One region of the Lysinibacillus sp. JK80 genome, then DNA from elsewhere that is predicted to be linked to it. Evidence: riboswitches for the same ligand, from Rfam matches in the RefSeq annotation. Region 1 holds a riboswitch; each other region holds the start of a gene.
The links. Region 1 has a riboswitch for thiamine pyrophosphate ahead of thiM (hydroxyethylthiazole kinase). Riboswitches for the same ligand answer to the same signal wherever they lie in the genome.

Region 1 (7,861 bases):
GCCATCGTGCATCGAACCCAAAATTGAACGGACGTTTAAGAGAAGCAGAAGAGGCTTTCCATCAATTCCGTTATGCAAAGGCTTTAGAAGAAGCAGGTACAGCAGTGGAAGAAATGGAGCCAGGTGCCTTAAAGCGTATTCAAGAAATGGTTGCCGAAGAATTCATAGCAAAATAATTCAAATAACATTTTGAGCTGTCTAAAAAGTATAGCGATTACTTTTTAGACAGCTTTCTATTTATGCTTAGATTAGGATGTGATTCAGTATGAAATTGTCAATCAAAGAAATGAATGAACATTTCGCAAGTGAAATTTTACAATGGCAATATGTAGCACCTTACGATTTTTACAATAATGAATTATCGGGTGAAAATGTACAAGAAATGCTTGATAATCCTTACTTTGCGATCTTTAATAATCATAGTGAATTAATTGGCTATTATTGTACAGGTAAAGCAGCCCAAGTGCCAAAAGGGCAAGGTTTTGGGGCGTATGAAGAACACTGTATAGATATTGGAATTGGGTTGAAGCCAAATCTAACGGGTCAAGGATTAGGAACGGCATTTTTTTCGTTTATTGTTCAAACAGTTCAAGAAGAATATCAGCTGCCATTACGTTTAACAGTTGCACTATTTAATAAGAGAGCAATCCATCTTTATGAAAAATTTGGTTTTGTTAAAGCAATTGAATTTAGTACACCAACAGAGTTTGTCACGATGGTGAAAAAAATGTAGGATATCAATTAAAATTTAAATAATTGTTATAGTTAGTGGTCAATCGCCAAAGATTGCGTTATGATAAATACCGTTAAATCAACGTTTTGAAAGTGTGTGAAAAGTTATGGTTAATACAATTTATTTGGATAATAGTGCAACAACTAAGCCTTTAAAAGAGGTTATGCAGGCTTTTATGGTTGTAAATGAGCAGTATTATGCCAACCCTGCTTCCATCCATGCTATGGGTGTTGAAGCAAATGATTTATTAATACGTGCGCGTGAGCAAGTAGCAGATATTTTGCAGACAGAGGCAAAAAATGTGCTATTTACTTCAGGTGGTACAGAATCAAATAATGCAGCTATTTTTGGCATAGCACGTAGTAATACGCATATAGGAAAGCATATTTTAACGACTGAAATTGAACATCCCTCAGTGCTAGAAACAATGAAACAACTTGAAAAAGAGGGCTATGATGTTGAATATCTTCGTGTCGATCGAAGAGGGGTGATTTCTCTAGATGAGCTTCGTACTAAAATACGAAAAGAAACAATTTTAGTTAGCATCATGCATGTGAATAATGAAATGGGCGCAATTCAGCCTATTAAGGAAGCAGCAAAAATGATTCATGAAATGAGTCGTGCTGCCTTTCATGTTGATGCTGTGCAAAGCTTTGGGAAATTAGCAATATCCTTTAAAGAAGAAGGACCTGACTGTATTTCTATCTCTGGTCATAAAATTCATGGCTTTAAAGGCTCAGGAGTGTTAGCATTCCGTAAACCCATAAGATGGCAGCCCTTTGCTCTTGGTGGAGGTCAGGAATTTGGTATGCGTAGTGGTACTGTAGCAGTTCCGCAAGCTGTTGCTTTAGCGAAAGCGGCTCGACTTGCTGTTGAAACAATGAACGAACGCACAAATAAATACCGTCAATGGCACGATGAAATCCGAACTCAGCTAGAAAGTTATGGCGAAGCAGTCCATGTTTTATCAACCCCACAGGGAGCTGCGCATATTGTGTCATTTAGTGTTCGTGATTTAAAAGGGGAAGTCATTATTAATGCTATGCAAAAACGTGGTGTCATTGTGTCGACATCAAGTGCATGTTCTTCCAAGCAAACGAAAACAAGTCATGTTGTCGAGGCGCTTCACCTTGATGAGCATTATAAAAAAGGCGTGATTCGCCTTAGCTTTGGCGCACATAACACAATAGAAGATATAGAAAACTTTAAACAAGTACTAGCAGAAGTAATGTTGGAACTCAAAGGAGAAAATAAGTAAATGATTTGGAAAGAAATTTTAATTAGATATGGTGAGCTTTCTACAAAAGGTCGCAACAAAATGGATTTTATCCGCCGTTTACGTGAAAATATTCGTCATGCCTTTGCAGATTTAGGACAACTGCATATTCGCACAGAACGTGACCGTATGTTTATTGCCATAGAAGACGAAGCACAAATGCAAATGCTAATTACAGGTTTACCTAAAATTTTTGGTATTCAATCATTTAGCCCTGTCGCTGCATGCGAAAAAGATATGGACAGTATGAAAAAGCTCGCTATCACTATTATGGAGACATTTAAAGATGAGCCACATACATTTAAAGTAGAGGTAAAACGTACTGATAAAACATTTCCTTTAGAATCTCATGCCATCCAACGTGAGATCGGTGGCTATGTTTTACCACAATTTCAAAATTTATCTGTTAAAGTGAAGCAGCCTGATATTGAGCTACGTGTAGAAGTTCGCCATGATGCAACTTATATGATGGCACAAGTCATTCCTGGTGCAGGTGGAATGCCTGTAGGATCAAATGGCAAGTCTTTATTAATGCTATCTGGCGGTATTGATAGCCCTGTCGCAGGTTATTTAATGATGAAGCGTGGTGTGCGATTAGAGGCAATTCACTTCTTTAGTCCACCTTATACAAGCCAAAATTCATTGGAAAAAGTTAAGGTGCTTGCCAATGAATTAACAAAATTTGGTGCTAGTATTCGCTTGCATGTCATTCCTTTTACTGAAATACAAGTTCTTATTAAAGAAAAAGTACCTTCTAATGTATCGATGACGACAACACGCCGAATGATGTTGAAGGTTGCTGATCAGGTGCGTGAGGAAATTGGTGCACTTGCTATTGTAACGGGCGAAAGTCTTGGACAGGTGGCGAGTCAAACGCTTGAAAGTTTAACAGCAATAAACGCAGTAACAAATACACCTATCCTTCGTCCGCTGATTTCAACTGATAAATTAGAGATTATTGATATTGCAGAAAAAATCGGCACATACGAAACATCTATTCAGCCATTTGAAGATTGCTGCACGATTTTTACACCAGCAAGTCCAAAAACAAAACCGAAGCTTGAAAAGGTTGAGCATTATGAAAGCTTCTCTGACTTTGATGAATTGATCGAGCGAGCAGTGAAGAATCGCGAGGTCTATATTTTCCCTAAGAAAGAAGAACAACAAGATAAATTTGCAGATCTACTATAAGGATTCAAAAGCCGTCTCAAAGCCCATTTTGAGACGGCTTTTTTGTATGGATATTGTTATTCCAATAGAGGTACAATTTACCTCTAAATTTTTTGTATTAAAAATCTAATATCGCACATTCTATATTCACAAGGAGGTGAGAAACATGGCTTCAAACAACAACCGTAGTTCAAACCAGCTTGCAGTACCTGGTGTACAACAAGCACTAGATCAAATGAAATACGAAATTGCACAAGAATTTGGTGTTCAATTAGGAGCTGAAGCTTCAGCTCGTGCCAACGGTTCCGTTGGTGGTGAAATCACTAAACGTCTTGTACAAATGGCAGAATCTCAATTAAAAGGTATGCCAAACAACAACCAATAAATGCTGATTAAGCATTTATAAACTTAAAACCAGTGACCGTAAAAGGCACTGGTTTTAGTTTGTTTATTGATCATTTATTTATACGAGATAGGGATCTAAATGTAGCTACTGTATGATCAACATCTTTGCTTTGACAAATAGCTGAAATAACAGCAACACCATCAACCCCCGTTTGAAATACAGAATGAGCATTTGTGAAATTAATTCCACCGATTGCTACAATTGGTAATTCAGGATGTAATGAATGAGCCTCCTGTAAAAAAGATGTACCACATGGTGGTTGTGCATCACTTTTAGAGGATGTTGGAAAGATTGGACCGATACCAACATAATCAGCTTGATGGTTAATAGCTATTTGCAATTCTTCCCCGCAATGGACAGATACACCAAGAATCATGTTCCCGATTCTTTTACGTGCTACACTTACAGGTAAATCATCTTGTCCGATATGAACACCATCAGCTCCTAGTCGTATCGCTAGATCAACATCGTCATTAATAATAAAGGGCACTTTATAATGATGACATAATTTTTGACATTGGCGTGCAAATTGTTCATAGGCAAGTCCAGTTAACGCGTGAGGACCTTTTTCACGAAATTGAAACATTGTAATGCCTGCTTGCAAGGCTTTTTCTAGGATATAGATGGGTTGTTCTTGAGAAGGAACATTGCTCGTACCCATAATAAAATAAAGCTCCAAATCCTCACGTTTCATGAATAATCACCTCACAGCCTTCCTTATACTGTTGATAAGCAAAATGATTAGTGGGTCCATGACCATTTCCAATCGATAAATCATACATAATAGCTAATTGGATAAATTTTTTAGCTTCTATAATGGCATTTTCCAGAGCAAATCCTTGTCCAAGAAAAGCAGTAAGTGCTGCGGAAAATGTACATCCAGTACCATGCGTATTTTTTGTTTGGATTCGTGGAGACTGCAAAGAAAAAGAACGTCCATTTTTGCAAAATACATAATCAATGGCATAAAGTGGATCTGCTAAATGACCACCTTTAATGATGACACATTGTACACCTAGCTGTAACAAGCTTTGAGCTACTTCTTTCATATCTTCAAAATGATGAATAGATCTCCCAGTAAGTGTCTCTGCCTCGGGTATATTGGGCGTAACAACCGTAGCAAGTGGTAATAAAGTTGAGCGTAAGGCATCGATAGCTTCTTGCTGTAATAGGCTTTCCCCACCTTTTGCAATCATCACCGGATCAACAATCAGTGGAATGTTTAGCTCCCTGATCTTGTGTGCAATTGCTTTGATAATTTCTGAGGAATAAAGCATTCCTGTTTTAATCGCAGCGATTGGAAAATCTTCTACTAAGGCCTCGAATTGTTTTTTTATAAAGGAAACGTCAATAGGGTAAACACCTGTTACACCCAAAGTATTTTGAGCAGTTAGAGCAGTAATAACAGAAGTACCAAACACTTCTAATTCCTGAAATGTTTTTAAATCAGCCTGTATACCCGCGCCACCACCACTATCTGAGCCAGCGATTGTTGTTACAATATGCATGAAGCTGCACCATCCTTTGATAAGCGATGTATAGCATTGAGTAAGGCTATTTGAAAATCACCAATGTCTGCAGTAAATGCGGATGCCAGTACACCTGCTTTTTTATAGTAAGTAAGTGTTTCTGTTAATTGTTGGTAAGGATTATGGCTTACACTATAGGCTGCGCTACAAATTGCGCTAAGTAAACAACCTGTACCCGTTACTTCCGTCATTTGTGGATGACCACCAGCGATCCATTGGCTATGCTTGCCATCAGTTATAAAATCGCGTTCTCCTGTGACAATAACAATGCATTGATAGCGTTGAGCCAATGATGTGGCTTCTAATTCCATAGCGATAGTGCCATGACCACTATCGACACCCTTTTGTTGCCAATTTACACCAACTATTGCTGCTAGCTCGCCGAGATTACAGCGAATCACGGCAAAGTGTATGTTTTCAAGTAAGTATCTTACGGTTTCCTTACGATAAGTTGTGGCTCCAACTCCGACAGGATCTAAAATAACAGGAATACCAAGTTTATTGGCTTTTTCACCTGCTAATAACATGGCACTTTTTGTGCGATCATTAAGTGTTCCAATATTAATTAATAATGCTTGAGCAATGGCCACCATCTCCTCTACCTCTTGGTAGTCATCGGCCATTACTGGTGAAGCACCTATCGCTAATAAACCATTTGCTTGAAAATTTGCCACTACATAATTGGTTATACAATGGATAAGTGGTTGCTGTTGACGAATTGTTTGAAAAATCATTGTAGTCCTCCTTTAGGGATGGACGTAAGCATGCAAAAAAGGCTCTTTTTGTGTAAAAATGCACGAAAAGAGCCTTTCATCTGAAAACGATGTTTATTGCTCCCTACGTCAGTATTAACTAACAGGTTCAAAGGGTCAGGTTTTACCTTCTCAACTCTTACGAGTCCCCCTGCAATCTTGCTTTTAGTTGACCAAAATGTACCATACTTTTCATTTGTATTCAATAGCAAGTTTTCCTATAGATAAAATGTGACCGATGCCATATAGGAGGGTATGATAGTTGTCATGACTTTACCGAAATTAAGCACAAACCATTGAAAATGCTGAAAAAAGAGTTTTATAATGTGTCATAACAAAAGGGGGCAATTGCCATGAAAAGACAAGATTTAGTTGCACCAGAATGGTATAACATAGTAGAGGAAATTGAAAAATATGCTCAGGATGCAGCCAAAAATGCTTTAATCATTTATGAAGAAAACCAAGACATCCAATGTATTACATATGCACATTTATTGGAAAAAGCAAATCAAGCAGCACATGTATTCACCAAGCAAGGTTTAAAGAAAGGTGATGTCATTTTAGTAATGGTACCACGTTCGGTTGAAGCATATATTGTGTATATTGCTGCATTGAAAGCGGGTTTAACTATTATTCCAAGTTCTGAGATGTTAAGAACAAAGGATATTGAGTATCGAATTCATCATGCAAATGCTAAAGCAGTTATTGCATTTGAACCCTATATTGAACAGTTCGATAAAGTGGGGAATTTACAAGACATACTGCAATTTGTCATAGGGAATGCACATGAACCTTGGCAGAACATACTTGAAAAAATGAATAATCAACCTACAACCTACATAAATCCTATCCCAACAAAAAGCACAGACAATGCATTTTTAGCCTATACAAGCGGAACAACAGGAAATCCAAAAGCAGCAGTGCATACGCATAGTTGGGGCTATGCTCATTTACGAACAACAGCACCACATTGGTTGGGTGTACAAGAAAATGATATTGTTTGGGCGACTGCAGCACCAGGGTGGCAAAAATGGATTTGGAGTCCATTTCTAGCTACTTTAGGCAGTGGTGCTACTGCATTTGTCTACAAAGGTAAATTTGAAGCAGCTTCTTATTTAGCATTGCTTGAGAGATTCAAAATCAATGTACTATGCTGTACACCAACTGAATATCGTTTTATGGCAGCGCTTGAAAATTTACATGAATATGATTTAAGTGCAATTCGCCAAGCTGTATCAGCTGGTGAGCCATTAAATAGTGAGGTTATAAGAGTATTCTTGGAAACATTCAAATTACAAGTGCGAGATGGCTATGGACAAACGGAAAATACATTATTGGTAGGCACAATGGTAGGGATGGAAGCGAGAGTTGGCTCTATGGGAAAACCTACTCCTGGCAACACTGTTGAAATTATTAATGATTTGGGCAAACCTGTTACAATCGGAGAAGTTGGTGATATTGCTGTTCATCGCGAAACGCCAGCACTCTTTAAAAAATATTTAAATGATCCTGAACGTACAAATTTACAGTTTCGTGGGGATTGGTATATTACAGGAGATCGTGCCTATAAAGATGAAGATGGCTACTTTTGGTTTGACGGACGAGGAGACGATGTTATTATATCCTCAGGCTATACAATTGGCCCTTTTGAAGTAGAGGATGCTTTAATGAAACATCCAACTGTAAAAGAGGCTGCTGTTATAGCGAGCCCTGATAAAGTAAGAGGAAATATTGTCAAAGCATTTATTGTTCTGCGCAATGGTGAAAAAGGTGATGGAGCGCTTATTCAAACACTCCAAAGTCATGTTAAATCATTGACCGCTCCTTATAAATATCCACGTACTATTGAATTTGTAGAGGAACTACCAAAAACATCTTCTGGGAAAATTAGACGTGTCGAATTACGGCAACAAGAAATCAAACACCTCCAATTATAATCATTTCCTAGGAAATAATGTCGAAAATCAAAGTTCATCAAAGGTATGGACTTTGATT
Region 2 (7,861 bases), 510 kb from region 1:
ATTGACGAAACATGGACTGTTCAAGTCGTGTTAGCTGAATCAAAGATTCTAGAAACATATAATCATGTATTTGTATTTACGATTATTGCTTCCATTATTATGGTGGTTTTGATGACAGCTGCAAGTGTGTTATTCATCTATAAACAATTAAAACCACTTAAATTTTTACGTGCATCGATTGAAACTGCAGCCGAAGGGGATTTAACACAAAAGGTAGAAGAGCGATATATTAAGCCTGATGAAATTGGTGCAGTTGCTGTGGCCTATAATAATATGTTAGATAAAACCAATAGTGCGATTCAAACTGTACTAAATTCCGCGAGGTTATTGAACCAATCTTCTAATCAGGTAAATGAGGCATTTAATGAGGTAGTTGCTTCTAGTCAGGAGGTTTCCGTAGCTATCAACGAGATTGCACAAGGAGCTTCGAAGCAATCAGAGGATACAGAAGAAACAAATTATCGAATGATGGATTTATCAGATCAGATTGATGCTATTACGGCTCTTTCTAATGAAATGGATGAGCTATCTCATAAAACAGGTGTAACAACGGAAAAAGGATTGCATGAGGTTGAAAGTTTAAGAGAACGTAATATGGAGACAAATGAAATGAATGGGCGTATCCAGCAGCAAATGGAATCATTAGCTTCTAATATTGCCAATATTAATCAGATTATTGCTTCGATTCAAAGCATTACCGAGCAGACTAATCTGCTAGCTTTAAATGCAAGTATTGAGGCTGCACGTGCTGGTGAACATGGTAAAGGATTTGCTGTAGTTGCAGAGGAAGTTAGAAAGCTAGCAGAACAATCTAAGAATGAAACAGAAATTATTAAGAGTACAGTAGAAAGTATTCTTGAAAATTCTCAGCAGACGGTTGCTGTGATTGCATCTAATGCAGATTTAATGCAATCTCAAAATGAGTCCGTACAAAGCACGCAACTAGCATTTAAAGATAGCAGTGATTTGTCGGGTTCAATTGCAAATTCTATTAGTGATTTAATGAATAAACTATCTAGCATGTTAGAGCATAAAAATCAGGCAATCATGGCTATCCAAAGTATTTCGGCTATTTCAGAGCAAACAGCAGCCTCTGCGGAACAAGTAAGTGCTTCTGCAATGGATCAACAAGTAGAATTACAAAAAGTAGCAGAGTCTATTCAAAATATGAACGATATTTCAAACGAGCTACAAGAAGTTGTAAACCGATTTAAGCTTGCTTAAAAAGAAAGGCTGCCTTCAATATAGAGGCAGTCTTCTTTATGGTGAAAGCCGGAGAAATTGACCTAGAAGGAATTCAACACTACTATTAACACTGGAAGGGGGACATTGATATGATATATCTCGGAATGATTTTCTTTCAAATTGTTGTACCTATTTTAGTGTTACTTGTAATAGGCGCTATACTACAAAAGAAATTTCGCTTTAATTTAAAAGCATTGTCTCAGCTTATTACATATTGCTTTATGCCAGCAGCTGTTTTTGTAAATTTATATGAAACACATGTGGAATTAACTGTACTGGGAGAGGTCGGATTATTTATTGTACTCTTTATCGGTAGTCAAATGATACTCAGTCACTTTATGGCAAAAGGGTTAGGTTTAGCTAGAACAGAGGCAGCTGTCTTTAAAAATAGTGTTGTGCTCATTAACTCGGGTAATTACGGTATTCCAGTGGCTCAAATGATATTTGCCACGCAACCTATTGGAGTAGCCATTCAGGTCATGCTCGTAATCTTTCAAAATATGACTACGTATACATATGGTTTATACAATTTAATTTCTTCTACAAAGTCAGGTATGACAATCATCAAGGATTTCTTTAAAATGCCTATTATTCATGCGCTTATTATAGGTGTCGCTATGAATTATTTTGATATCGGTATTCCACAGTTTATCAAAATACCAGTAGAACATGTGGCAGATGGATTTATTGCTGTGGCTCTAATTACTTTAGGTGCGCAATTATCACAATTAGAGATGAAATCAATGTTTAATAAAACCGTCTTTATCAGCTGTTTGACGCGATTAATTATTGGACCATCTGTTGCATTGGCCATTATTTATATATTGGGATTAGATGGAGTCGTCGCACAATCACTGTTTATAGCTAGTGCTTTTCCAACATCCCGCAATAGTTCTAGTCTAGCATTGGAATATGATGTAGAATCAGCAACAGCCGCGCAAGCTGTTTTATTTTCAACCATTGTAAGCTGTATAACTGTAACCATTGTGATCTATTTTGCAGAAGTATTATTTACCTAGTAAGATAAAAAATAGCTTCCATCTCTTAGTATTATCTGCTACACTAGCATCAAACTAAATAGTATTAACTAGGGGAGTCTGATGAGTCAGGCTGAGAGGGAAACGCTACGAAGTTTCTTGACCCTTTGGACCTGATCTGGCTCATACCAGCGTGGGAAAGTTAAGAAGCTATTGCAGAGTATGCAATCAATAGACCTTTACATTCGTGGCCGGATCCAAATAATTATTTTGGATTCGGCCTTTATTTTTTGGATTGTTGGGGTGAGCTAGAATCGGTCCTTATATCAAAATAAATTTAAGGGAGAGAAGTAGCTCATGTCAGCAATTAGTGAAAAGAATATTACCATTATGTCCAGCTTTGAAGGAAGCAAAAAAGTATATGTGGAAGGATCACGCCCAGATATTCTAGTACCTATGCGAGAAATTGCATTAAGTCCGACAACAGGCAGTTTTGGAAATGAAGAAAATGCTCCTATTCGAGTATATGATACGAGTGGGCCCTATACAGATCCAGCCTACCAAGTAGATATTACGAAAGGTTTACCTGCCTTACGAAATGCATGGATTCAAGAGCGAGGGGATGTAGAAGCATATGAGGGACGCTCCATTAAACCGGAGGATAATGGCTTTCGTCATGTTGATGACCCGCGTATTCAAGAAAATGTCTTCCCTGAGTTGGCGAGAAAGCCTTTGCGTGCTAAAAAAGGTAAAAATGTGACACAGCTTCACTATGCACGAAAGGGAATTATAACGCCTGAAATGGAGTTTGTAGCGATTCGTGAAAATATGGATCCTGAATTTGTACGTTCAGAAATTGCAGCTGGGCGTGCTATAATGCCTTCTAATATTAATCACCCTGAGGCAGAGCCAATGATTATTGGGCGTAATTTTCATGTAAAGATCAATGCGAATATCGGGAATTCTGCTGTATCTTCTTCCATTGCAGAAGAAGTTGAGAAAATGACCTGGGCAACTCGATGGGGCGCAGATAATATTATGGATTTATCGACTGGTAAACATATTCATACAACTAGAGAATGGATTATTCGAAATGCGGCAGTGCCAGTGGGAACAGTGCCAATTTATCAGGCTTTAGAAAAGGTAAATGGTGTAGCAGAGGATTTAACGTGGGAGGTTTATCGTGATACTCTCATTGAACAAGCTGAGCAGGGTGTGGATTACTTCACCATTCATGCAGGTGTCCTTTTACGCTATGTACCACTAACAGCAAATCGTGTGACAGGTATTGTATCTCGAGGTGGCTCTATAATGGCACAGTGGTGTTTATATCATCATCAAGAGAATTTCCTGTATACACACTTTGAGGAAATCTGTGAAATTATGAAAGCCTATGATGTTGCTTTTTCCTTAGGTGATGGTTTACGCCCAGGCTCAATTGCAGATGCCAATGATGAGGCACAATTTGCAGAGCTTGAAACACTAGGCGAGCTAACACAGATTGCTTGGCAGCATGATGTTCAGGTAATGGTTGAGGGACCAGGTCATGTACCAATGCATTTGATTAAAGAAAACATGGACAAGCAATTAGAGGTTTGTAAGGAAGCTCCCTTCTATACATTAGGACCACTCACAACAGATATTGCTCCAGGTTATGACCACATTACATCAGCCATTGGGGCAGCCATGATTGGCTGGTTTGGTACAGCGATGCTTTGTTATGTGACACCGAAAGAGCATCTTGGTTTACCGAATCGCGAGGACGTTCGTGTGGGCGTTATCACTTATAAAATTGCTGCACATGCTGCTGATTTAGCAAAAGGTCATCCAGGTGCACAACAACGAGACGATGCACTGTCTAAAGCGCGCTTTGAGTTCCGTTGGCGTGATCAATTCAATCTGTCACTAGATCCCGAGCGTGCAGTGGAATATCATGATGAGACACTGCCAGCAGAGGGAGCAAAAACAGCACACTTTTGTTCTATGTGTGGACCTAAATTCTGTAGCATGAGAATTTCACAGGATATTCGTAATTATGCGAAAGATAAGGATTTGAATACGACTGAAGCGATCCATCAAGGTATGAAAGAAAAGGCTGAGGAGTTTAAAAAAGCAGGCAGTCAAATTTACCAATAATGAAAGAAAAGGCTTATGTCAAAAAAATAGACATAGGCCTTTTCTTAATAAAAAAACTCCATGTGAATAGTGGATTCACATGGAGTGAAAGTTGGATTTGGATATCAATAATAAAGTGGAATATTAAACGTTTGTTGGTTGTTTTACATATGGATTTGTAAGGTCCATACCTTCTAAGGAAAGACCCATCGCTTTAGCGACACCTTCACCATATGCTGGGTCAGCTAGATAGCAGTGAAGGATGTGACGGCGTTTGATGAATTCTTCAACAGAAGCCATATCGTTCGCGGTATTTTCAAATAAGCGTTGCTGCTCTTCCGAAGTCAATAGACGGAATAGTTTACCTGGTTGTTCAAAGTAATTATTATCGTCTTCACGGAAATCATGAATACCTGCATGACCATCAATACGTAATTCAGGCTCTTTATGGTCTAAATTATGCTCCCACTCACCATAGCTATTTGGTTCATAGCTTAATGTCGAACCAAGATTGCCATCAAAGCGCATTGCTCCATCTCGGTGGAAAGTACGGAATGGACATTTTGGTGCGTTGACAGGAAGCATATAGTGGTTTACACCAAGACGATAGCGTTGGGCATCCGCATATGCAAAGATACGACCTTGTAACATTTTATCTGGTGAGAAGCTGATGCCAGGAACAATGTTAGATGGTGCGAATGCAGCTTGTTCAACTTCTGCAAAGTAGTTGTCTGGATTTTTGTTTAACTCGAATTCACCTACAGGAATTAATGGGAAGTCTTTTTTATACCATACCTTTGTTAAATCAAATGGGTTGTATGGTAGCTCACGAGCTTGTTCCTCTGTCATTACCTGAATGTACATTTTCCATTTAGGGAAATCGCCTTTTTCAATTGCTTCATATAAATCACGTTGTGAAGATTCGCGGTCTTGACCAATAATCTCATTAGCCTCGGCACCAGTTAAGTTCTTAATGCCTTGCTCTGTACGGAAGTGGAATTTAACCCAAACACGTTCATTATTAGTATTGATAAAGCTATACGTATGAGAACCAAATCCGTGCATATTACGGTAACCAGCTGGAATACCACGGTCAGACATAACAATTGTCACTTGGTGAAGTGCTTCAGGTAATGAAGTCCAGAAATCCCAGTTAGAGTTGACATTTTTCATATTTGTACGTGGGTCCCGTTTTACCACATGGTTTAAATCTGTAAAGTGTAACGGGTCACGGAAGAAGAATACAGGTGTATTGTTCCCTACTAAATCCCAGTTTCCATCTTCTGTATAGAATTTAAGGGCGAAGCCACGAATATCTCGCTCTGCATCTGCTGCACCACGCTCACCCGCTACTGTAGAGAAACGTGCGAACATTTCAGTTTTCTTGCCGATCTCTGAGAAGATTTTCGCTTTAGTATATTGTGAAATATCATGCGTTACAGTAAAAGTACCAAATGCACCTGAGCCCTTTGCGTGCATACGACGTTCTGGAATTACTTCACGGTTGAAATTTGCTAGTTTTTCAACTAACCATACATCCTGAAGTAAAAGAGGGCCACGTGGACCTGCTGACATAGAGTCATGGTTACTTACTACTGGAGCACCACCTGCTGTTGTAAAGCGACGGCTACGATCATTTGCGTTTGTCATATTAGTTTACCTCCTGAAAAAAATGTGAGTCAAACTCTTCGTCTATAACTATAACAAATATAAAATAGAATTGCTAGTACATTATAATAATTATCGTTAAAGAATTTTTATATTTAAGTATAAACTATAAATATATGCGCTAGACATAGGGTTTATACATAGTTTTTAACTTAAATTTATTTTATTTAATCTCAATTTTATAGATAATTGTCATATTAAGATCAAGATAATGACATCATGATAAAATCTTTATTGAAAATAAAATCAACTAATTGAAAATTAATCTTTTAATTTTTTCTATATCGGTTAGGCGTAATACCAATTTGTTGCTTAAATAATTTTATGAAATAATTTGGATCATCAAAACCGTTTAAATGAGCGATTTCGCTAATAGCAAAATCTGTTTCTCGCAGCATTTTTGTGGCATGATGAATTCTTACTTGCTGTAAATAGCGCTTAAATGGCAAGCCTTGTTTTCTTGAGAAAATTGTACTTAAATAATTGGGGCTTATTCCAAGCTTATGAGCGACAAAGGGAAGAGACAGTGCGCTATCTTTAAATTGTTGATCAATTATTTCTATAGCTAGTTCAACATAATCAGCTCGTTTCTCTATTCGAGCTTCCCTTGCTAACTCAATTAATGTCTGCGTGAAAGAAATAATCCCATTGAGTATCGTATAAAATATAGGATGCTCAATGATTAAATGAAATAGCTGACGGTAGTGTTGTTCGATAACCGCTTTTTCATGTAATTTATATTTCAGCATAAAGCGTCTAATTTGTGCTAAGACACTCGTCAAATGAATGCGTAAATCGTCTTGCTCATAATATATGCCTTCATTAGAAAGCCGATATAAAAATGTTTTAACGGCCTCTAGGTTTCCATCTTCCAAACTACTTATTAGTAATTGTTGCTCTTCTGGTGTCAATAAGGGATCAAAGGGCTGAGTTTCATATTGTTTGCTCGCATAAAAAATATGGCCAAAGCCCTCATAAAAACTTTGATGTAGTGCACGCTTTGTTAATGTATACATAGTTTTAATGGTTGTAGGTGTTCCATCATATATGCCGATATTTAAAGAACTATTACTAATCAAACGCCATTCCTTCATAAGTGTACGTACATCTTTTTCCACAATCCTTATATCATTTGTTTGAAAAAGACATACGATTCTATTAGATAGAGGATAGGTTTTCATATGAAAGTGAATCGGTGTTTGTTGAAGCCAATTGTAAAGCTTATTGAAGGTTTCAGTATGCTCGGGTTCAATCATTGTGAAATGTAATGTTGTCTCAATTGAACTTGATTTATTATCTAAAAATAATTGATTATAAAAGGAATCGTTTGTAGTCTCTTGAGCATCTTCTGTAATCTGTGGTGTGCGAAGAGAAATGGTTGTGAGTTTTTTCTTTAATAGCTCTAAATCAATAGGCTTCACAAAAAGATGAGCAACTTGTAAATCAATTGCCTTCAAAGCATTTTTAAATAATGGCTCAGTTGTCATTGCTAAAATGGCACCAGAAAGCTTTTGTATATCGCGATAAAGAGCTGCTAAGCGATTATTAGGGAATATATCGATATTTAACAGTATGGCATCAGGTTCAAATTGTTTAATGCTATGAGACACCTCTGAAATACTTGTGCACATTTCAATAAAAACATCTCCAGGGAAATATGTATGTAAAAACCACTTTATTCCTGCTAGGTCGGTTGGATCGCGATCAATTAATAACAGCTTCATACCATCAGCCCTTCTTAAAATATTCTAGTTTCATATAAAAGTACGGTTATATTAATAAAAATAACATATTAATCTGAAAAAAGTCTTGTTTTCTCTATTAAAATTCTCTATATTCTGAAAAAGGTAGTTAGT
Region 3 (7,861 bases), 590 kb from region 1:
AAGTAGGAGTAAATATCCAAAAAGATCAGTATCTTTATATAAGCTGTTCGACTGATAACCTAAAACTCGCACAAATAATTACTAAAATTGCCTATAAAAATGGTGCTAAACAAGTTTTTGTCGATATATCCGATGATGAACTTGTACGTGCTCGCTATGAAGGGGCACCAAAAGACTCATTTGATTTCTTCCCACCTTGGAAAGTGAAGGAACGTGAATGGTTAGCTGAACATGGTGCTGCTTTCTTAAGCATTAGCTCACAAAATCCCGATTTATTAAAAGGTATTGAGCGTGATAGAATCATGGCATTCCAAAAAGCATCTGGCCAAGCACTTGCCAACTATTATCAATGGTTACAAGCAGATAAGTTTAGCTGGTCTGTCATTGCTGCTCCATCTAAAGCTTGGGCAGCAAAGGTTTTTCCTCACCTTCCAGAAGAACAGCAAATGGATGCATTATGGGAAGCTATCTTTGCAGCCACACGTATAGACGTTGAAAATCCTGTTGAAGCTTGGCATACACATGATCAGGAATTACATAGAAAAGCTGATTATTTAAATGCAAAGCAATTTAAGTCACTGCACTATACTGCACCAGGCACAGATCTAACAATTGAGCTGCCTCCACACCATGTGTGGACAGGGGGTAGTAGTATAAGTACTCAAGGCCAAACATTTATGGCCAATATGCCAACTGAAGAAATTTTTACAGCACCGTTAAAAACAGGTGTTAATGGTTATGTATCAAGCACTAAGCCTTTAAGCTATGGTGGCAATATTATAGATAATTTCACACTAACATTTAAAGATGGTCGAATCATTGACGTCAAGGCGGAGCAAGGCCAAGAAATTTTAGCTTCTCTTATTGAAACAGATGAAGGTTCTCATTACCTTGGTGAGATAGCATTAGTACCACATCAATCACCTATTTCACAATCCGACCTATTATTTTACAATACATTGTTTGATGAAAATGCATCCAATCATTTTGCCATTGGTAGTGCATATGCTTTTTGCATTGAGGGCGGCAAAGAAATGACTTCTGAGGAACTAAGCGCGCATGGTCTCAATCAAAGCTTGACACATGTAGACTTTATGATTGGTTCTACCAAAATGAATATAGATGGAATAACACATGATGATCAAATAGACCCAATATTCCGTGATGGAAATTGGGCATTCTAAATAATCCATTCCTACTAATAGTATTCTAGGCTAAGTATGTTAAGGTTGTCATAAATTATCCTTAGATTTTCCTAGTAACCTATTGTATAATTGTTTTAGGGAATTTTAGTAGATCATTTAAGTAGAGAGGAGCTCTAATAATGTTCATTACAACTGTTCTTGGCTTTTCAGCAGTTTTATTAATTTCAACGGGATTCTTCATCCACTACCTACAAGTTGGTTTAGATAGCAAGTCTTCAGTAACTGTAGATCCAAAGCCAAACGAAAAATTTTAATGTGTAAAAAACAGCTACTATTTATAGGTAGCTGTTTTTTTATAGCTTACATGTTATTTCATCTACTAAATCGTATGAAACTGCTCCTTTATTGTAAAAATTATCTGAATAAAGTCTTTATTGTTTGCATATTGAAAATTTTGCTCTACAATATTTTTTGTAAGGAAGGGAGCAATATTCATGACAATGTTACAAGATATTCTAGAATTTAACAAAGAGTTTGTACAAGAAAAAAAATATGAGCCATTCATCACTACGAAATATCCTGATAAACGTATTGTTGTTTTATCTTGTATGGATACTCGTCTTGTAGAGCTTTTACCAAAAGCGATGAATTTGCGTAATGGCGATGTAAAAATAGTGAAAAGTGCTGGTGCGTTAGTGAGCCATCCTTTCGGTGCAGTTATGCGTAGTTTATTAGTTGCTGTCTACGGCCTACAAGCTGATGAAGTGTATGTTGTTGGACATTATGACTGTGGTATGAGTGCGGTTGATCCTGACGCCATGCTTAGCGAAATGGTACAACGAGGCATCGATCCAGAAACAATCAAAATGTTGGAATATTCTGGTTTTGATTTGAAAGAATTTTTACGAGGTTTCGGTGATGTAGCAACAAGTGTTAAGAAAAGTGTCGATACAATTCGTAATCATCCATTAATGGTAAAAGACGTACCTGTTCATGGTTTAATAATTGATCCAAATACAGGTCATCTAGATTTAATTGAAGATGGAAATAAACAATAAAATTATTTCTTCATACATTCATAAAAGAGCAAGTGCCTATCCTCTCTATGTGGAAGATAGGCACTTATTTTTCTATTCATCCTCTAAACGTGCATACATATAGTGATCTACCCAATGACCATTGATATACAGTAGCTTTCTTAGCAGACCCTCCTGCTGAAATCCAGCCTTCTCTAATACACGCATGGAGGCATTATTTTGTGTCGATACGTAGGCCTCTACACGATGTAGACCAATTTGTTCAAATGCAAATCGGACCACCATATTCACAGCTTCTGTGACAATGCCCTTTCCAACATAAATCTCATCCATCGCATAGCCAACAAATGCACTCGAGTACGGTAAGCGTTTGACAGCATAAAGTGCAATATGCCCTATTAGATTATTTGTACTATGCTCAAAAATACCAAAAGTAAATTCACGCTTAGACTCCATTAAATAGAGACTTTCTTGAATTTTTTTGTATTGAGCATCGACTGTATAGTATTCAGGTCTTTGCAGTGGCTCGTATATAGACCAAAAGTATTTATTACGGCTTACGAGACCCGTTAAACTTCGTGCATCTTTTTCTTGGAATGTGCGGATGTAGCATTTTTCCCCCTTTATTGTTACCACATTCCCACCCTTTTTTCTTAATAGATTCCAAATTTTAAGCACCATTTCTCCACACTAGCCTTCCAATAAAAATCAATACGTTTCTCTTTGTTTCATTGGCTACAAGCCATAATTGCAAACCCTATTTAATTTCATTGTATGTAAAAAAACAGGCTGCTACAACCAAAACATCTTATGTCTTATTGTCATAGCAGCACAAATCAATTATTTAGTTTTTTGTTCTTTCTTTTTCTCGTTTACTATTTCTAAGCTGGAGGAATCAGCTTCCTCTAGTTGAGTATTGTCTAACACATTTGTTAAATGAAGACCACGTCTTTGAGCCTCTCGTTCAATGTGTGCAATAGTTTCCTGTAGCACCTGAACACGTGCATACTTTTTGTCATCTCCAGCGACTAAGACCCATGGTGCATCTTTTTTATCTGTCTTTTCAAACATCGCATTTGCTGCTTCAATATACTGAGGTGTTTTATCTCGATTGCGCCAATCCTCGGCTGTTAACTTCCAAGATTTATAAGGGTTTTGTTCACGTTCTTTAAAGCGTTTTAATTGCTCCTCATCTGAAACATGAAGCCAGAACTTAATAATTATGTAATCTCCAGCAGTTAAAATCTTCTCGAAATTATTAATTTCTTCATAAGCACGAGACCATTCATCCTTTGTTGCGAATCCTTCGATGCGTTCTACTAGTACGCGGCCATACCACGAGCGATCAAAAATAGCGATTTGCCCATGTTGAGGCAATTTTCTCCAAAATCGTTGTAAATAATTGTAGCGTAATTCATGAGCTTGAGGAGCAGAAATAGGATGTACAACATAACCGCGGGGATCGACACGTTCGATTAATCGTTTAATAGCGCCACCTTTACCAGCTGCATCCATTCCTTCAAATACCAAAATCAAGCCAATCTTGTTTTTTAATAAAAATTGTTGTGCGTTCAACATTTCATATTGGAGTACTTTTAATTTCTTTTTATACATCTTTTTGTCTAGTTCAACAGTTAGATCTAGATTTTTCAAATTTTGTGTCATGAAACTTCACTCCTTTTATTTGGCTATTCTTATTGTACTAAAGAAATATATGGATGCCTATCAGACATGGTAAATTGTAGGTATTAATAGTAAAACAACACGATACATTGTTGGAAATTTCCGTTATAATAAAAAAAGTGACAGTACTATACTTATTTGTCTTTTCCCTATACAATCTAACACGAAGGGAGAGGAAAACATGCCTCGGTTTATCTTGATGACAATCTCTTATCTTGTCTCAATCATCCTAACCTTTTCATCCTTTTTCGTGAACATCAACGGTCAATCTTCGCTAGAAATCGCTAATCGTTTTTCTGTTGTATTTGCACCAGTTAGTGTAAGTCATGTAATTTGGATTATCATTTATTTTTTACTCGGTTATTGGTTAGTTATGAACATGAAAAAGACAACTTTGAAACAGTCTGCGCTTTTTAGTTGCATAAATATATTACAAGCATTGACGATATATGTCTGGCACCATGAGTTATTTATTGTTTCTCTTGGCATTACATTACTCTTAGTCTTGTATTTGTTTATGTTGTATAATACGTACCCTCTTCAGGACAAATCCTTGTTTGGTCGTATTCCTTTCTCTATTTATTTAGCATGGATGACATTTATTTTTATCACAAATACAAGCTTTACGTTAACGGCTTATGGTTGGAACGGCTTTGGTCTTAGTACGCCTCTTTGGGCAGTGATTTTACTTACTTTAGGAGGAGCCATTGCGCTACATATCCGTTTCCATCACTTTGATGTTATGTATCCAAGTGTTTTTATTTGGGCTTATATTGGAATCGCCATACATAATGGTTTTGATGAGCTACTTGTCACTACAGCCGCTTTATTTTTATGCGGTGTTCTCTTTGTTGGCATTTTATTTATTAAAAAAAATCCTGCCTACCAAAAATAAATTGGTTAGCAGGATTTTTTCATTACATCCTATTCTTCGTCTAATGACGTTAAGATAATTGGTTTATCTTTTGTTACAATGACTGAATGTTCGATTTGAGCTACAAGTGATTTATCAGGCGTCACGAATGTCCAGCCATCACCTGCTTCGACGATATGCTCTGCCTTTGCTGAGATAAATGGCTCAACCGCAAGGACCATACCTTCTTTCATAATAGTAGAATCCCATGCATCGTAATAATTTAAAATATGATTTGGTTCATCATGTAAAGATTGACCTAAGCCATGACCTGTTAAATTCATAATAACAGTTAACCCATTAACATTTGCCTCGCGCTCAACAGCTTTGCCAATTTGATTTAATTTAGATCCAGCCTTTACCTTTGTCATTGCTCGATCAAAGGCACTTTTAGCAACACGGCAAAGTTTTTCTTTGTCCTCATAGCCATCACCCACAACAAATGAAATACCTGTGTCAGCAAAATAGCCATTTAAAGAGCCTGAAACATCAATATTTACGATATCTCCCTCTTGAATAACACGCTTTCCTGGAATACCATGTGCTACTTCTTCATTGACGCTAATACATGTATACCCTGGAAAATCATATTCTCCCTTTGGTCCTGAAATAGCGCCAGCCTCTGCAAACATGCGACCAGCAATTTCATCAAGCTCAAGTGTTGTAACACCTGGTTTTGTGGCAGCTTTCATTGCTTCGCGAATTTCAGCACAAATGCGTCCTATTTTTTTAAAAGCTTCAATCTCTTCTTGCGTTTTTACAATCATGTATAACGTCCCTTTCATCTAATATCTATTCTTTAATATAACATAACTTTTTATGCGTATAACGATAAACGCTTTAAATATTGTATGCTTTCCTACTTTGCAAAGTGCTAAAAGAGTTATTCACGACAAAAAAGTCCCTCCACTCATGTGAAGGGACTAGCATTAAGCTTTTCTTTGCATTAATTGGGGAGCGGCTGTGAATAAAAGAACACCAACGATAGCCGTTAAAATGGTTGCTGGTAGCATATATGTACCATTGTAGATGATGGAATAGATCCATGCATTTTGGTCACCCGCATATTCGGCAAAAAATACAGCACCAGCAATTGTATGTGCTGTGTATCGTAAGAAGCCTGCAAAAACGGTACCTATGATTATATAAAGTGCCATTTTTGTTTTGTTCATATGTTTAGCAGCGTCTAACACTGGTCCACGTACAACCGCCGCTAATCCTACAACAGTAAAAGCAACGCCATAATCTAGTAATCCTTGTAGCCAGTGCACGATATAAGAACCAAACATTGTTTGCATAACACCCACAAGTAGTCCCGTAGTAAGACCAGCTACTAAGCCCCAGCGAAATGCTATTAACATAATCGGTACCATAACAAGACTAACTGAGCCGCCTTGTGCCCATACTTTAAAGGAAACCTGATCCAGTACGAGACCTATCGCTGCAAAAATCGCAATCTCCACTAGCATTAATAGTCTTTTTTTGTCCATACATATTCTCTCCTTTGTTCCGATGTAGGATACAAGAGCAGGAATAGAAAAGCGCTGATATGTCTCTTTCTGACACCTTTTTCCTTTAAGGACGAAAAAAAGATGTCAGGACAGAGCCTCACATCGTACAAGTGTCGGTTTCTATCCACATCCCTACGCAAGCGTTAACTTACAGGTTCGAAGAGTCAAGGCATTACGTGCCCAGTCTCAGCTGACATCATCAGCTCCCCTTGTGGTCGTTACATCTGAATTTATTTGAACACTCTCATTGTACGCAAAGGATTGAAGGATTACAACCTTCCATACATCATTTTTTTGAAACTTTGCTGTTTTTCATGCGTAAATATTTAAAAAGGAGGTACAACTATGGAGAATCAAAAAATTTTAGCTGCCTTTAGTTATCTTAGTATTTTCTTCGCCCCTTTTATCGTTCCATTAATTGTATATTTCGTGACAAAAGACAGTGATGTAAAAAGCCATTCGATTCGTGCACTTGTCTCTCATTTAATACCCTTTGTTTTTGGCATTCTATTCTTTGTTGTCTTTGTTTTTTCTACATTTAGTTTAGATCCAACCTCCAGTAACAAGACAGTGATGATTATTTGGTTTGCTTCATTCGCCATCTATGCTCTCGTCTCACTCGGTATTGTGATTTGGAATATAATTCAGGCTGTTCGTGTTATCCGTTAATGTTTTATTTTTAAGTGAAACAGGTAGTAGTAATTGTAAAAGGAGCTGTTTTGGGATGAAAGTATCAAACGTTGTAAAAACTGCCGTTAAGTTAGCACCTATTGTTATTCCTATCGTAAAAAAAGTAATGGCTGCAAAAAAGGGCACAACGCCTACAACCACAACTCGAAAAAAATAAAACGAAGGCGTATTCCTTTTAGAAATACGCCTTCGTTTTATTTCACTTCAAAATGGGTTTGACTATGGCCATTTAATGTTTTTTCCACATGTAAAACTGCTGGCATCGCAGATTTCAATTCAGGTACATGCGAAATAACGCCAATCATACGACCAGAATCCTGCAAATCAATTAATGTATCGATTGCTTTATTTAGTGATTCCTCATCAAGCGAGCCAAAGCCCTCATCAATAAACATCGTTTCAATATGAATATTACCTTGGTAGCTTTGAATCACATCTGCCATCCCCAATGCAAGGCTCAACGAAGCATTAAACTTTTCGCCACCTGATAAAGTTTTGACATCTCGTAATTGATCTGTATAAGCATCATAAACATCAAGACCAAGGCCACTTTGCTTCGCATGCTTTTCTAATCTATCTGAACGTCTAAGCTCAAATTGACCGTTTGATAAATGATACAGACGTATATTTGCGGCTTCTGTAATTTGATCTAAGTAGTTAATTTGTATATAACGCTCAAAGGATAGCTTTTTCGAATTTTGTCCATTTAATAATCCATAGAGCTCCTTTACTCTTCCTGCTTCTTGTTCAAGTAAATGAAGCTCTTTCGCTATTTCTTCCACCCTTTCACTAAAGCCTTGGCATGCTTGTATAAAGCCATTCATCTGTTGCAAACGTTTAAATGCTTCCTCATAGGAAATTCGCTGCTGTTCTACTCTTGCT

Region 2: another riboswitch for thiamine pyrophosphate. It lies ahead of thiC (phosphomethylpyrimidine synthase ThiC); the one in region 1 lies ahead of thiM (hydroxyethylthiazole kinase).
Region 3: another riboswitch for thiamine pyrophosphate. It lies ahead of thiT (energy-coupled thiamine transporter ThiT); the one in region 1 lies ahead of thiM (hydroxyethylthiazole kinase).

What each region holds. Positions count from the first base shown of each region.
Region 1 covers NZ_CP058997.1:3,354,607-3,362,467, reverse strand. The annotation lists gene ezrA (septation ring formation regulator EzrA) at 1-176, shown strand, start outside; gene HXV90_RS16880 (GNAT family N-acetyltransferase) at 266-733, shown strand; gene HXV90_RS16875 (cysteine desulfurase family protein) at 840-1,991, shown strand; gene thiI (tRNA uracil 4-sulfurtransferase ThiI) at 1,992-3,200, shown strand; gene HXV90_RS16865 (alpha/beta-type small acid-soluble spore protein) at 3,346-3,564, shown strand; gene thiE (thiamine phosphate synthase) at 3,635-4,279, opposite strand; gene thiD (bifunctional hydroxymethylpyrimidine kinase/phosphomethylpyrimidine kinase) at 4,269-5,093, opposite strand; gene thiM (hydroxyethylthiazole kinase) at 5,081-5,848, opposite strand; TPP riboswitch at 5,932-6,029, opposite strand; gene mbcS (acyl-CoA synthetase MbcS) at 6,220-7,803, shown strand.
Region 2 covers NZ_CP058997.1:2,846,606-2,854,466, reverse strand. The annotation lists gene HXV90_RS14355 (methyl-accepting chemotaxis protein) at 1-1,224, shown strand, start outside; gene HXV90_RS14350 (AEC family transporter) at 1,335-2,264, shown strand; TPP riboswitch at 2,325-2,439, shown strand; gene thiC (phosphomethylpyrimidine synthase ThiC) at 2,580-4,358, shown strand; gene HXV90_RS14340 (catalase) at 4,482-5,987, opposite strand; gene HXV90_RS14335 (response regulator transcription factor) at 6,275-7,729, opposite strand.
Region 3 covers NZ_CP058997.1:3,943,524-3,951,384, forward strand. The annotation lists gene HXV90_RS19835 (aminopeptidase) at 1-1,184, shown strand, start outside; gene HXV90_RS19840 (hypothetical protein) at 1,325-1,459, shown strand; gene HXV90_RS19845 (beta-class carbonic anhydrase) at 1,640-2,203, shown strand; gene HXV90_RS19850 (GNAT family N-acetyltransferase) at 2,276-2,863, opposite strand; gene HXV90_RS19855 (polyphosphate kinase 2 family protein) at 3,023-3,847, opposite strand; gene HXV90_RS19860 (hypothetical protein) at 4,047-4,760, shown strand; gene map (type I methionyl aminopeptidase) at 4,790-5,545, opposite strand; gene thiT (energy-coupled thiamine transporter ThiT) at 5,708-6,268, opposite strand; TPP riboswitch at 6,402-6,509, opposite strand; gene HXV90_RS19875 (magnetosome magnetite crystal formation protein family) at 6,635-6,958, shown strand; gene HXV90_RS19880 (hypothetical protein) at 7,014-7,136, shown strand; gene HXV90_RS19885 (AAA family ATPase) at 7,174-7,861, opposite strand, start outside.